2 regions of the Mesorhizobium sp. 2RAF45 genome follow, and region 2 is predicted to be linked to the other one. Evidence: riboswitches for the same ligand, from Rfam matches in the RefSeq annotation. Region 2 holds a riboswitch; the other holds the start of a gene.
What was found. Region 2 has a riboswitch for thiamine pyrophosphate ahead of AB4Z43_RS04405 (YkoF family thiamine/hydroxymethylpyrimidine-binding protein). Riboswitches for the same ligand answer to the same signal wherever they lie in the genome.
Positions count from the first base shown of each region.

Region 1: it holds a riboswitch for thiamine pyrophosphate, as region 2 does, so the genes downstream of both, thiB (thiamine ABC transporter substrate binding subunit) here and AB4Z43_RS04405 (YkoF family thiamine/hydroxymethylpyrimidine-binding protein) in region 2, are expected to answer to the same signal.

Region 1 is NZ_JBFRGG010000012.1:571-7,973, reverse strand. It holds gene AB4Z43_RS25205 (M48 family metalloprotease) at 1-1,308, opposite strand, end outside; gene thiQ (thiamine ABC transporter ATP-binding protein) at 1,567-2,343, opposite strand; gene thiP (thiamine/thiamine pyrophosphate ABC transporter permease) at 2,336-3,994, opposite strand; gene thiB (thiamine ABC transporter substrate binding subunit) at 3,970-4,968, opposite strand; TPP riboswitch at 5,012-5,126, opposite strand; gene AB4Z43_RS25185 (thiamine diphosphokinase) at 5,215-5,859, shown strand; gene AB4Z43_RS25180 (ABC-F family ATP-binding cassette domain-containing protein) at 5,861-7,403, shown strand, end outside.
Region 2 is NZ_JBFRGG010000001.1:902,738-910,140, reverse strand. It holds gene AB4Z43_RS04420 (glycosyltransferase family 39 protein) at 152-1,699, shown strand; gene msrA (peptide-methionine (S)-S-oxide reductase MsrA) at 1,874-2,392, shown strand; gene AB4Z43_RS04410 (hypothetical protein) at 2,473-2,781, opposite strand; TPP riboswitch at 2,977-3,090, shown strand; gene AB4Z43_RS04405 (YkoF family thiamine/hydroxymethylpyrimidine-binding protein) at 3,081-3,689, shown strand; gene AB4Z43_RS04400 (ABC transporter permease) at 3,805-4,554, shown strand; gene AB4Z43_RS04395 (ABC transporter ATP-binding protein) at 4,551-5,318, shown strand; gene AB4Z43_RS04390 (ABC transporter substrate-binding protein) at 5,311-6,327, shown strand; gene AB4Z43_RS04385 (tetratricopeptide repeat protein) at 6,451-7,403, opposite strand, start outside.

The DNA.
Region 1 (7,403 bases), on a different contig from region 2:
ATGCAGCGGCTTCAAGGCCGCCTTTTCAGCGGCACTCAGGATACGGAACGACCCGCTGACAGAGCGTGCCACCGTCTCCAGCGAGGTGCTGGCCGAGGGTGCCGCGGTGAGCAGCCGGTAGACCTGGCCGCCGGCACGGATCACCGCGATGTCGAACTGCCAGCCTTCGGCACTGGCATGCGCCGTCGCGGCCTCGTTGCCGTTGATGGTTTCCTGCTTGACGCTGCTGTCGTCCAGACCGGCCACCCAGCCGCTTCTGATGTAGTCGGTCAAGGCGCGGTTCTTGTCGATCGAAACGCCGTCGAAGCGGATCGCTATGTCGCCAGGCCCGGTCGCCGTCACCGCCGCCGCCGAATTGTCGATGATGAAACCGTCCGGCACCGTGAAGGACACGCCGAGGCCCGGATGAAGGAAGGTCTCGCCACGCACATAGCCTTCCTCCGGCGTATCGCCATAGAGCAGGCCGTCTATGCCGGCGAGGAAGGAATCGCGGTCGCGCGTGCCGACACCGGGCGCGCCGAACTGGCGGGCATGGCGCTGCGCCAGGTCGATGCGCTGCGGCGTGTTGGGGTGCGTCGCCAGAAAGTCGAGGCTGGCGTCGGTGGCGCCGCTGATCGAGCGGAAATCGGTATAGGCCGACATCGACTGCAGGAAGCGGCCGGCGGCATAAGGGTCGTAGCCGGCTTCGCCGATCGACTTGATGCCGATGGCGTCGGCCTCCAGCTCCTGGTTGCGCGAGAACTGCGCCAGCCGGAGCTTGCCGCGGATCAAAGCCGCCTTGGCGGTCGGGCTGTCGCCGAGCACGTCGGAAACCACTTTGGTCGCCAGGCCTTCCTCGGCCTCCAGCTGCTGGCGCTGCAGGCCGTGATTGGCGGTGACGTGGCCCATCTCATGCGCGATGACGGCGGCGAGCTCGGACGAATCATTCGCCAGCGCCAGCAGACCGCGCGTGATGTAGAGATAGCCGCCCGGCAGTGCGAAGGCGTTGACGTTGGGCGAATTGAGGATGGTGATGCGGTAAGTCTGGGTCGGGTTCGCCGACACAACGGTCAGATTGCCGACGACCTTGGCGACCATGCGCTCAAGCTTGGGATCGGAATATTCGCCGCCATAGGTCGCCAGGATGCGCGGATGCTGCGCCTTGGCCAGTTCGGCGAGCTTGTTGTTGGCACTGACATTGTCGACCGTGATCGGCTTGTCGGACGGTTGGAAGCCGGATTCCTGGACTTCCGGAGGCGTGAACATCTGGCAGCTTGCGAGCGCCACGGCAAAGCCGGCCAGCGCCAGAAAGCGCGCTAGCGGGTTCATTCGTAGCTTGTCGACGCCGATCGCCAGAGCGGCTTCCTTTCAGGTCCCGGCGCATGACCACGAAAATCGGGGGCGATCTCCGGAACCTGTCATGCGCAAAAACAAATTTCTACGGTACTCGTCACACGTCCCTAGGGGCGTGTGACGAGTACCGTAGGCAAATCACGGCTTGTGCCAAACCAATAGGGCGGACCTAGCCACACTACTTCTGCCATGGCAAGCAAGCGCCCCGTTGCCTGATACCGGTTTGACCGTAAATTATGTCCGCTTCCGGGCAATATCTCGTGATACGGCATTGCCGGCACCTGCACCGACATAGCGCCGGAACGCCTCCGGACCAGCCCCAACAAAGAAATCGTCCGCGCTGCCGGTGGCCGCGACGGCGCCATTGTCCAGAAACACCACATTGCGGCCAATGCGGCGGGCGTCCTGTGGCTGGTGCGTGACGAACAGCACCGTCATGCCGCGCTCCGCATGCACGCCGGCAACCAGGTCGAGCATATCGTCGCGTAAGGCAGGCCCGAGCGAAGCGAAGGGTTCGTCGAGCAGAAGCACCGGGCGATCGCGCACCAGCACGCGCGCCAGGGCGACACGCTGGCGCTCGCCGCCGGAGAGTTCGCGCGGCAGCCGCTTGTCCTTGCCGCCAAGGCCTGTGCGTTCCAACGCTTCGGCAATGGCGGTTCGATCGGCTTCGGTCAGCCGCAGCGATGGCGAGCGGCCGAGCCCGACATTCTGCTCGACGGAGAGATGCGCAAAAAGGTTGTTTTCCTGAAACACCATCGACACCGGCCGTGCGGCTGGCGGCGCTGCGCCGACATCGGCCCCGCCGATCAGCACGCGGCCCGACTGCGGCGTCTCGAAGCCGGCGACCAGATTGAGCAGCGTCGACTTGCCCGAACCGCTCGGCCCCATGATGGCGGTGATTTCCGCCGCCGCGAACGCGACATCGAAGGTGAGCGGCGCCTCGCCATAGCTGAACGAGACCTTGTCCAGCCGCACCGGAACACCCTTCCCTCTCATCGCTCCGTCAGACATTGCGGACCTTGTCTCTTCCCAGCCAGTCCGCCGCCAGCACCAAGGTGAGGCAAACGAGGCCAAGCAACAGCGCCAGGCCGGCGGCGTCCTGCGTGCGGTAGCTGCCCATGCGCGCCAGGAGAAGGTAAGGCAAGGTCTGCACGGAATCACTGCCGAACAGCGCGATAACGCCGAGATCGCCGAGCGACAGCGCCATGGCGAAGGCGAAGGCGGTGGCGAGCGGCCGCCGCAATGACGGCCAGTCGACCAGCCGCAGCCTGGCCCAGCCGGAAATGCCGAGCTGCGCGCAGAGCCGTTCGTGGCGCTCGCTCGCCGCGTCATAGGCGGGACGGACGGCGCGCAGCGCGAAAGGCATCGCCATGACAGAATTGACGGTGACGACCATGACCGGGGCGATGGCAAAGACATCGCCGGCATGGCGCAGCAGGAGGAACCAGCCGGCTCCGATGACGATCGGCGGCACGACCAGCACAAAACCGGCGCCGGTATCCGTGGCGTGTTCGAGCAGTGTCCTTCGACCGGCGCGGCGCCTCAACGCGAGTGCCCGTCGCGCCATGGTCAGCGCCAACGACAGCATCACTGAAAGCAGCGCCGACAGGAAAGCGAGCACCGCACTGGTCAGCGTCGCCTGCCGGACAGCGGCCTCGCCGGCGAGCCGGCCGAGATCGGCGCCCAAGCCTGCCGAGACGGTCGCGGCCATCGGTCCGATAACGAACAGCAGCGCCAGCACGATGAACACGGCGTTGAGTGACGCCTCGGTCGTGTCGACGGAGAGATAACGGCGCGGCGCCACTGGCAGGGTGGTGTCGCCGACGACATTGGCGCCAAGCCGCGTCAGCGCCAGCACCACGATGAAGGTCAAGGCAATCTGCAGCAATGTCAGGGCGACCGCCCGCGCCGGATCGAAATCGAAGCGCAGCGCCTGGTAGATGCCGACCTCCAGCGTCGTTGCCGCCGGTCCGCCGCCAAGCGTCAAAACGATGGTGAAGGAGGTGATGCAGAGCATGAAGACCAGCCCGGCGACACCCGGCAGAGCGGCGCGCAGCGTCGGCCATTCGATCAGCCGGAAGGCCGGCCGCGCCGCCATGCCGAGCTGGCTTGCCAGCCGCCACTGGTCGGCGGGTATCGTCTGCAGCGCCTCGAGGAACAGGCGGGTCGCCAACGGCAGGTTGAAGAAGACGTGGGCGACGAGAATGCCGGACAAGCCATAGATGCCTGGCCAACCCTGGCCGCCGACGGCGCTGAACAGGCCGGCGAAATAGCCGGCACGGCCGTACAGCGCCAGTATGCCAAGCGCCGCGACGATCGCCGGCAGCGCCAGCGGCACGGCGAAGAGTTGCAGGATGAAGGCGCGGCCGAAGAAACGCGGATGCCGCGACAGGGCGCGCGCCACGAACAGCGCCGGGATCACCGAAAGCAGGGTCGAGAGGACTGCCTGCCAAAGCGTGAAGCGCACGACGCGCAGCAGGTAGGGATCGAAGGCCGCCCAGGCTCCCGAAAAATCATGGGCGCCTTCGACGAGCAGGCCCGCGAATGCGCCGCCGATCAGCAGCGTGATCGCGGCGAGCGCGATGATGCCGGCGCTGACGCGTGAATCCGTGGTTTGCGCCGGCGTCACCACTCTGCCTATTTGCTCATCACCGCCAGCCATTCATCCACCCAGGCCTTGCGGTTGGCGGCAACCTCTTCGGGGCTGAACAGCAGGGTCTTGGTCGGCTTGACCAGCTTGTCGAAGGCCGGGTTGAGCGGCTTGTCGGTCTTTCCGGCCGGGAACATCCAGTTGGTCTCCGGGATCGCGTCCTGGAATTTCGGCCCGGTCATGAAGGCGATGAATTTTGCCGCCAGCGGGTTCTTGGCTCCGTTCGTGGTGATTCCCGCGACCTCGATCTGCAGATATTCGCCCTCCTCGAAAGAAGCGGCCTGGTAGCGCTGCGTGTTCTCGGCGACCATGTGATAGGCCGGCGAGGTCGTGTAGGACAACACCATCGGCGCCTCGCCCTTGGTGAACAGGCCATAGGCCTCGCTCCAGCCCGGCGTCACGGTCAGCACCTTCGTCTTGAGCTTGGCCCAGGCTTCCGGCGCCTTGTCGCCATAGACCGACTTCACCCACAACAGCAGGCCGAGGCCCGGCGTCGAGGTGCGCGGATCCTGGATGACGATCTTGTCGTCGGCACTGCCTTCGACCAGTTCCTTCAGGCTCTTCGGCGGCGTCTTCAGTTTTTCGGTGTCGTAGACGACGGCGAAATAGCCGTAGTCGAAGGGAACAAAAGTATCGTCGCTCCAGCCACCCGGCACGTTGACATCGGAGACCGCGCCATGCGGGGCAAACAACCCGCTAGCCTTGGCATCGGCGGTGAGATTGGTGTCGAGGCCAAGTACGATGTCGGCCTTGGTTGACGCGCCTTCTAGCTTGACGCGGTTGAGCAGGGCCACGCCATCGGCGACCGAGACGAACTCTACGTCGCAGCCGCATTCGGCCTCGAATTCCTTCTTCACCACCGGGCCTGGCCCCCAGTCGGCGGTGAAGCTTTCATAGGTGTAGACGGTGAGCTTGTCCTTGGCCAAGGCCGGCCCGGACAGCGCCACGACCATGGTCGAGACAAGAGCGTATAAAAGCGTGCGCATCGGCGCCTCCTTCGTTCGAATTGCAAGGAATTGAGGCGCCGGACTGTCCGAAACGTCTAATCCCTCCGCCGGTACAAACCGGATCAGGTTCAGCGGGTTGGCGAGACTGCCTCTCAGCCGGTCCGCGAAGATCGCGTTCGGCACCCCGTTAGAGCGTTTCGACACATAGGCCGGGCCGGGGAACCGCGCAAGTGGCAGTTTGCCGGCCTTCCGTTTCCGCTGCCGGGCTGGTACAGGCCACCGGATATGAGCACATTCACCATCCTGCTTGGCGGCGATCTCATCCGCACGCCCCGGCTCGACCGCCAGGTCGACGGCTCGCGCATCATTGCCGCCGACGCCGGCATCGGCCATGCCCGGCTGCTCGGCCTTGTGCCGGAACTATGGGTGGGTGATTTCGATTCGGTGCCGGCCGATCTCCCCGCCGACCTCGCCGCAGTGCCCCGCCGAACCTTCCCGGCGGAGAAGGACAAGACCGACGGCGAATTGGCGATTGCCGCAGCCCTCGAGCGTGGCGCGACTAGCCTGGTGCTGGCGGGCGCGTTCGGCGGCAAGCGCGCCGACCACGCTTTCCTGCATCTGGCGCTCGCCCTGCGCCTGGCCGAAGCCGGAACCGAGGTGCTGTTGACCAGCGGCGCCCAGGAAGGTGTCCCGTTGCTGTCGGGAACGGCCGGCTTCGACTATGCCGACGGCACGCTGTTTTCGATCCTCGGCTTTTCCGAACTTGCCGGCCTGACCGTCACCGGCGCCAAATGGCCGTTGAACCAGGTCGTAGTGGCGTTCGGCTCGTCGCTGACCATTTCCAACGAGGTCCGGGGCCGCCTCGACATCGCGCTCGGCCACGGCCGCGCGCTGCTGCTCGCGCATCCGTATCCACTACCTGAAAGCTGACATGGCCCCGCCTCTTCTCAATCTCGACGGGATAAGACTGACCTTCGGCGGCACACCGCTGCTCGACGGCGCCGCCTTGACGGCTTCGGCCGGTGACAAGATCGCGCTGGTCGGCCGCAACGGGTCCGGCAAGTCGACGCTGCTTAAGATCGCGGCCGGCCTGATCGAGCCGCAGGACGGTGAGGTGTTTCGCCAGCCCTCGGCAACCGTCCGCTATCTGCCGCAGATGCCCGACATGGAAGGTTTCGTCACCGTGCGTGCCTATGTCGAGGCGGGCCTCGGGCCAGCCGACGATCCCTACCGCGCCTCCTATCTCATGGAGCATCTTGGCCTCACCGGCGAGGAACGGCCGGGTGATCTCTCAGGTGGCGAGGCCAGGCGCGCAGCCCTGGCCCGTGTCATGGCGCCGGAACCCGACATCCTGCTGCTTGATGAGCCGACCAATCATCTTGACCTGTCGGTCATCGAATGGCTGGAAGAGGAGCTCGTGCGCACCTCCTCGGCACTCATCGTCATCTCGCACGACCGCCGCTTTCTAGAGCGCGTGTCGCGCGCCACCGTCTGGCTCGATCGTGGCCAGACCCGCAGGCTGGACAAGGGTTTTGGCCATTTCGAGGAATGGCGCGACCAGGTGTTGGAAGAGGAAGAGCGCGAGCAGCACAAGCTTGGCCGCCAGATCGTGCGTGAAGAACACTGGCTGCGTTATGGCGTGACGGCGCGGCGCAAGCGCAACATGCGCCGCCTCGGCGAGTTGCAGACCATGCGCCAGCGTTTGCGCGGCCATAGGGGCGCCGAGGGCACCGCGACCATGGTGGCGAGCGACGCCGCCGAATCCGGCAAGCTGGTGATCGAAGCGAAGAACATCGAGAAGAGCTTTGGCGACCTCACCGTGGTCAAGGGCTTCTCGACCCGCATCCAGCGCGGCGATCGCGTCGGCCTCGTCGGACCGAACGGCGCCGGCAAGACGACGCTTTTGAAGATGCTGACCGGCGAATTGGCGCCGGATGCCGGCTCGGTGCGGCTCGGCACCAATCTGGAAATCGCCACGCTCGACCAGAAGCGCGAGGCAGTCGACCCGCAGGAGACGCTGGCGCAATACCTCACCGACGGACGCGGCGAAAACCTCGTCATCAATGGCGAGCAGCGCCATGTCGTCTCCTACATGAAGGATTTCCTGTTCAAGCCGGAGCAGGCGCGCACGCCGGTGCGCGAACTGTCCGGCGGCGAGCGGGCGCGGCTGATCCTGGCGCGCGTGCTGGCCCGGCCGGCAAACCTCCTGGTGCTCGATGAGCCGACCAACGATCTCGACATGGAGACGCTGGAACTGCTGCAGGAACTGGTCGCCGGCTTTGCCGGCACCGTCATCCTGGTCAGCCACGACCGCGATTTCCTTGACCGCACCGTCACCAGCATCATCGCGCCGGACGGCGGCGGCCGTTGGGTCGAATATGCCGGCGGCTATTCTGACATGCTGGCGCAACGCGGCGGCACCAGGCTCGACGACCGCAAGGCGCGGGCCAAGGCTGAAGCGGCCGATGCGCCGG
Region 2 (7,403 bases):
CCGGGGGAGGGCAACGGAGCGCCGAAATTCCTGCCCAATCTTGGTCTTGCAATGGCCTGCAAGTATACTTTTTCGTAAGCTTTCACGTTGGGGCTGTTCGGCAAACCGGACGATGTGGTTTAAGCGCCGCATGGTGGGAATAGACGACTCCATGGATGGTTGGGAGCCGGCGGGGCTGACTGCCGCCGGCCTTGACTCGTCATCGGTATGGCCCGGCCTGCTCCGCCATCCCTGGTATTTGTTGGCGCTTTTGTGCCTGGTGCAGATCCTGTGCTGGACGGTGGTGCCGGCACTGATCGATCCCGCCCCGCCCGGCGATGTGGTGGAAGGTTTCATGTGGGGCCGCGAATGGGTGCTGTTGACCTACAAGCACCCGCAGCTTCCAGGCTGGCTGCTCGAAACCAGCCATCTTCTGACCGGATCGTTCCGCTGGCCACAATATATGCTTGCCCAGCTGACGATCTCGTCGACCTTCATCCTGGTCTATCTGCTGGCCCGCGACATGCTCGGGCAAAGCCGTGCGCTGGCCGCCGTGCTTTTGATGCCGTCGGTCTATTTCTTCGGCTGGCCGACCCCGCAATTCAATCATGACTACGCGCAGATGCCGTTCTGGGCGGCCATTTGCTGGTTGCTCTGGCGCGCCGGCCGTGGCGGCGGGCCGGGCTGGTGGCTGGCGCTCGGACTGGTGTCGGGCGTCGGGCTCTATGCCAAGTTCTCCACCGGCCTGCTGCTTGCCTTCGGCGCGCTCTGGCTGTTGTATGACGCACGCGCGCGCAGCCGGCTGGCGACGCCCTGGCCATGGCTCGGCCTTGCCGTCTTTCTCGCCGTTGCCGCGCCGCTGGCCATAGCGCTCTACCGCATCGATTTCCTGCCGCTGACCTATTTCGCAGCCCGCGACCAATGGGTGACCGAAAACCGGGCGCGTCTCTACTACATCGGCGTCCAGATGGCCGGGCTCTCCGGCTTGCTTCTGGTGCTGACGATATCCGGGTTGTTGCGGCGCTCGCCGGCCCCAGAAGCGCCGGTCGAGCGCGGCATTCTGGTCTATCTCGTGTGGATGGGGCTCGGCCCGGCGACCCTGATCATGGTGGCCTCGTTGTTCACCGGCACCGGCGAGTCCTGGGGCGCGCCGATGTACAATCTTGTCGGCGTCACGGTGCTCGCCTTTCTTGGCCACCGGCTCGGCGCCATCGAGATGCGAAGGCTGGCGATCTGCGCGTTCCTCTGCATCCTCACCATGTCGGGTGCCTATGCGGCGCTGCGCTGGACGGGCTGCAATGTGCGGGGGCGCCTGGACGCCGTCTGCTGGCCGGCACAGCCGATCGCGGACGAGGCCGAGGCGGTCTGGCACGCGGCGGCGCCCGGCCGGCTCGACATTGTCGGCGGCGATACCCAGGTGGCTATGCTGGCGGGCCTCAATGCCTATGACAAGCCGTCGATCTTCACCGATCTCGATACGCGGTTCGCGCCCTGGATCACCAGGCAGCGCTTGCACGACCACGGCATGCTGATGGTTTGGCCAGGGCATGACGTTCCGCCGCAGTTGCAGACATGGCTGGGCAACCTCCCGGTCAAGACGGTTCTTTTCAATTGGTCGCGCACGGCGCCGCCGGTGGCAATCAGCTTTGCCGCCATTCCGCCCGGCACGCTGTATCCGCCGCTTGCCGTCGACAGCCGGACCCTGCATCCGGGCAACTGAAACGGTTCGATCCCCGACCGCGTCGTGATATCGTTCGCTCATGGCCGCGTTGTTTCCACGCGACTGGACGAAGCGGACGACAATGCCCATCTATTGGGAAATCCAATTTTGTCCGCGCAATTCCGGGCGGGAAACCGCTACATGAGCTGGAATTGCCTTTTGAGGAGACGTGACATGGCGACTTCGACCGAACGCGCAGTGCTTGCCGGTGGCTGTTTCTGGGGCATGCAGGATCTGATACGGCGCTATCCCGGCGTCATCTCCACGCGTGTCGGCTATAGCGGCGGTGATGTAGCCAACGCCACCTATCGCAACCACGGCACCCATGCCGAAGCCATCGAGATCAATTTCGATCCGGCCGTGATTAGCTATCGCACGCTGCTGGAGCGCTTTTTCCAGATCCACGATCCGACGACGCGCAACCGCCAGGGCAACGATGTCGGGATGAGCTACCGTTCGGCGATCTACTATACGAGCGACGAGCAGAAACGCGTCGCCGAAGACACCATCGCCGATGTCGATGCTTCCGGCCTGTGGCCTGGCAAGGTCGTCACGGAAGTCGCGCCGGCCGGCGCCTTCTGGGAAGCCGAGCCCGAGCACCAGGATTATCTGGAGAAATATCCAAACGGCTACACCTGCCACTTCGTCAGGCCGGGCTGGAAACTGCCGGTTCGCGAAAAGGCCGCATCCTAACGGTTGGCACAAAGCATCGTTGGAAGTGATATCGAAAAGCCGCCGGATGTCCGGCGGCTTTTTTGTTTTTGGACAATCACTTACTTGCCACAGTTGTTGTCATTCACGGTGGGCGCCGTCAAATTGCCGTTGGCATCGGACTGCGCACCTTGGGGGTTGGTCGGGCAATTCCGATCCGCATTGGAGTTCATGTCGCCCGGCGCGATGGTGGTGCTGTTGGTAATTGCCGGATCGACCGTATTGGGCGAAGCCGGCGTGCTCGGGTCTACAGTCACTGAGTGGCCGCTGCCGCCTGACCCATCCATGCCGTTTGCGGTGTTGCTTTGCGCCATCGCGGAAGTGGCAAGCGCAACGGTGAACGCCGAAGCTGCGAGGATTTTCATGAACATGGTTTTGCCTCCATTTCTGTGAACTCGCCGCGTTGCGACTGGTGGGACAACCTCTCGGCTTGGCGAAGGTTCCCCATAAAATTCCGACTGCGCGGCGTCGCCAGCGTCCACGCAACGGCCAGAGTTGGTGCAACGCTTTTGGCCCGGTGCGCTGAAAAAACGGCTTCCCCTTCCGTTCGAATGGTGCTTTAACGCGTCCATCCACAGGGGTGCTCCGTACGGTCGGGGCTGAGACGGGGGCGGCAAGCCCACAGACCCTAGAAGCTGATCTGGGTAATACCAGCGGAGCGAGGCGGGCTATGTTTTCAGGCGCACAGATTTCCCTATATCCCATGGCCGACGATTTCGTCGGCGTCATCCTGGGCGCGCTCGGCGCGCTCGATCCCTACCGGGACAGGCTCCGGATCGAAACCGACGACATCTCGACCTTGCTGGTCGGGCCGCCCGAAGTGTTGTTCCCGGCGCTGCGCGACCTGTTCGTGGCGGCGGCGCAGAGCGGCAAGCATTGCGTGCTGTCGGCCGCCATTTCGCGCGGCTGTCCTGGCGAGCCGGACGATCCGATCTGCCGCTCCGACGCGTTTGGCGGGCCTGTCGGGCCGCTCGGGCCGCGCAAGGAAGCCGCCATCGCCGCCGTGCGCAGCGCTGCTGCCACCGGCCAGCCGGCGGCGGCGCAGTTCTCGCTCTATGTGATGGGCACCGGCGACCACATCGATGAGATCTATGGCTGCATCGATTTCCTGAAACAGTCCGGCGTCTACGATCGCTCCAAGAATTTTTGCACCAAACTGCGCGGCGATACCGGCGCGATCTTTTCGGCGCTGAACGAAGCCTTCTGCCGCTTCGGACCGGGCGCGGGCCACGTAACCCTTGACGTCACGGTTTCCGCCAACAGCCCCACCGCTGTCTGAGTCTGAAACACCCGCTTGCTCTACGCGCGGTCGAGGTTGTCCTCTCGTGGTCTCATTGTCGTCAAGCCGCCCGCGGCAGCTCGCGGGTCTCTTCGCCAGGGCGGCACCGGCCGTGATGTCGGTCGGGTTGCTGCTCGTGGCCTGGGAACTCTACGCAAATTATTCCGGCATCAAGCCGACGATCCTGCCAGCGCCGTCGCGCGTCTTCGAACAGGCGATGCTCAATCGCGAGGCGCTGATCGACAACGCCGTTCCCACCATCCGCGCCACGCTGATCGGCTTTGCCTGCTCGCTCGGCGCCGCTTTCGCGCTGTCGATGCTGGTCGACTTCTTCCAGCCGCTGCGGCGCGCGCTGTTTCCTGTCTTCATCGTCAGCCAGACCTTGCCGCTGGTGGCCATCGCGCCGCTGGTGGTGCTGTGGTTCGGCTTCGGTTTGACGCCAAAGATCATGCTGGTGGCGCTGGTCACCTTTTTCCCGATGCTGGTGGCTCTGGTGCAGGGCTACGAGGCGACCGAGGTGGAGATCGGCCAGATGCTGCGCGCCATGGGGGCAGGGCGCTGGCGTGTCTTCGTTCTGGCGCGGCTGCCTTCGGCACTGCCCTATTTCTTCGCCGGCCTGCGGATCTCCATCACCTATGCCGTGGTCGGCGCCATCTTCGCCGAATATGCCGGTGCGGCCAAGGGACTGGGCATCTACATGCTCAACGCCAAGAACAATTTCCGCCCCGATCTGGTGCTGGCCGCGGTCGGCGTGAGTGCCGCGCTCACGCTGATCCTGTTCGGGCTGACGGCGCTCTTGCAGCGCCTCGCCATGCCCTGGGAACGGATCGGCCGTCAGCCGGCAGGGAAGGGGCCGGGGCGATGAGCCGGCTCGAATTGCGGCATGTGCGCAAGGCGTTTGGCGGGCTCGACGTGCTCGCCGACATTTCGCTCAGCGTCGGTGCCGGCGAATTCGTCTCGATCCTTGGGCCTTCGGGCGCCGGCAAGTCGACGCTGTTCCAGCTTCTGACGGGTGCCGAGCATGGCGAAGGCGAGATGTTGTTCGACGGCATGCCGCTCGACGACCATGGCCGGCATTTCGCATTCATGCCGCAGCGCGACGCCCTGATGCCGTGGCGGCGCATCCTCGACAACACGACACTCGGGCTTGAAGTGCAAGGCGTCAGACGCCAGGTGGCGCGGGCGCGGGTCGTGCCGCTGCTTGCAGAGTTCGGCCTTGCCGGCTTCGAGCGGCATTTTCCGGCACAGCTTTCCGGCGGCATGCGCCAGCGCGCGGCGCTTTTGCGCACGGTGGTGCAGGAGCGCGACATGCTTTTGCTCGACGAACCGTTCGGCGCGCTCGACGCATTGACCCGTGCGGCCATGCAGCGCTGGCTTGAGCAGATGTGGCGTCACCATCGCTGGACGGCGCTGCTGATCACCCACGATGTGCGCGAGGCGGTGTTCCTGTCCGACCGCATCTATGTGCTGTCGGCGCGTCCGGCCCGTGTGTTGCGTGAGATCACGGTGCCCTTGCCGCGTCCGCGAGATCCGACTGGCGCCGCCGCGCAGCAGGCCGGCGCACTCGAGGCCGAGATCCTCGACATCTTGCTCAACCCTCAACCATCCAAAGGACATGACCATGACTGATATGACACGCCGGCAGGCCCTGCTGCTCACCCTTGCCAGCGGTCTTCCGCTGATCGCTGGAGCGAGCCGCGTCTTCGCCGCGACGCAAAAAGTCACCGTCGCGCTGGACTGGACTGTCAACACCAACCACATCGGGCTGTTCGTCGCCCGCGACAAGGGATTTTACCGCGAGGCCGGCCTCGAGGTCGACATTTTACCCTATAGTGACACCGGCGCCGGCACGCTGGTCGCCAACCGCGTTGCCGACTTCGGCATCAACGGCACCATCAGCCTGTTCAGCCAGAAGACCGGCGGGGCCGACTTGAAGGCCGTCTACGCCGTGGTGCAGTCCGAAACCGGCCGCGTGGTCTTCAATGCGGCGCGCAGCGAGATCAAAAGTCCCAGGGATCTTGACGGCCTGACCTATGGCGGTTTCGGCAGCGCCTGGGAAAACGCACTGATCTCGACCATCATCCGCCACGACGGCGGCAAGGGCAATTTCGAAACGGTGACGCTTGGCACTTCCGCCTATGAAGCGCTGGCCAATGGCTCAGTCGACTTCACGCTCGAGGTCTCGACCTGGGAGGGCGTCGAGGCCGAACTCAAGGGCGTCAAGCAGCGGAACTTCGTCTATGCCGACTACGGCGTGCCGGACGAGCACACGACGCTGATCTCGTCGAGCGAAGCCTATCTCAAGGCAAACCCGGCATTAGCGTCGGCCTTTATCCAGGCAACGCGGCGCGGCTATCAGTTCACCGTCGATCATCCGGCCGAAGCCGCCGCGCTGCTGATCGCCGGCAACAAGGACGCCTTGACCAATCCGGCATTGATCGAAGCATCGCTCAAGGCGTTGATCGACGGACACTATCTGCGCGCGGAGAACGGCGCCATCGGTACGATGGATCCGGCCAAGATGGACGCCATCGGCGACTATCTCTTCAAAGCGGGCATTTTGCGCGACGCGGATGGTAAGGTTCTGACGCAGCGCCCTGATTTTGCAGGGTATTTCAGCAATTCAGCTCTGGGGTAAGGTGCGTCGGTCTGCCTTTCGCGCCTCGAGGGAATGGCTGGCTAGCCAAAGGCGCTCGGTTGGCGTGAAAGCTTCCCATCGTTCAAAGCTTTTCAACGCGTCATCTGGCAGCGTTCTCGAACCTTACTTCGCGCCAAGGCTCAGCGCCTTCTTGCGGTCGGCCTCGGCGCGCTTGTGGTTGCCCTTGGCTTCCCACGCCTGGCTTCGCGCGTTGTAGGCGGTGGCGAAATCCGGTTGGAGCTTTATCGCGTGGCTCAAATCGGCGATGGCGCCGTCATAGTCTGCCCTGCTGGTCCGGATCACGCCTCGGCCCAAATAAGCAAAGGGGTTTCCGTGATCGAGGCTGAGTGCCTTTTCGAAATCGCGCAACGCAGCGACGTCCTCATGCCTGCCCATCCATATGAGTCCCCGATTGGCATAGACCCTTGCGTCCGAGGTGTTGAGACTGATGGCCATGTTGTAGTCCGCGAGCGCCCCGTCGTAATCGCCTTGGAAACCGAGGTTCTGGCCGCGGTCGTAATAGGTCTCGGCAAGATTCGAATTGAGCGTAATCGCCTGGCTGTAATCGGCGACCGCATGCGCGTAATCGCTCTTGGCCTCCCAGGCCACTGCTCGGGCTAGATAGGCGTCGTGGAATGCAGGAAAGAATGAAATCGCCTTGCCATACAGGGCTATGGCGCCGTCATAGTCGTCCTTGCCATACAGCGCTTGACCCTTGTTGAAGGTCTGTGCGGCCAGCGAAGTCCAACTCGGCCTGGTCGCTTGCTCGCCAGCCCGGCCAACGGCTTGGCCCGGCATGTTCGATGCGTTGGCTTCGTCCCTTGCAAGCATCGCCAATTCGCGACCCTTGCGGGCGAGGGCCATCTTTGGATCGAGCTTCAGCGCTTGGTCCAGGTCGGCAATCGCCGGGTCGTAGTCGCCCTTGGTGAACCAGACAGTGCCACGTGCAAAATAAGCCGGCGCATATTGCGGGTTGAGTTCGATCACGCGGCTGTAGTCGGCGATGGCACGATCCAGTTCGTTCTTGTTTGTCCACGCGACGGCGCGGCCGATGTAGGCGTCTGAATGGCCGGGAT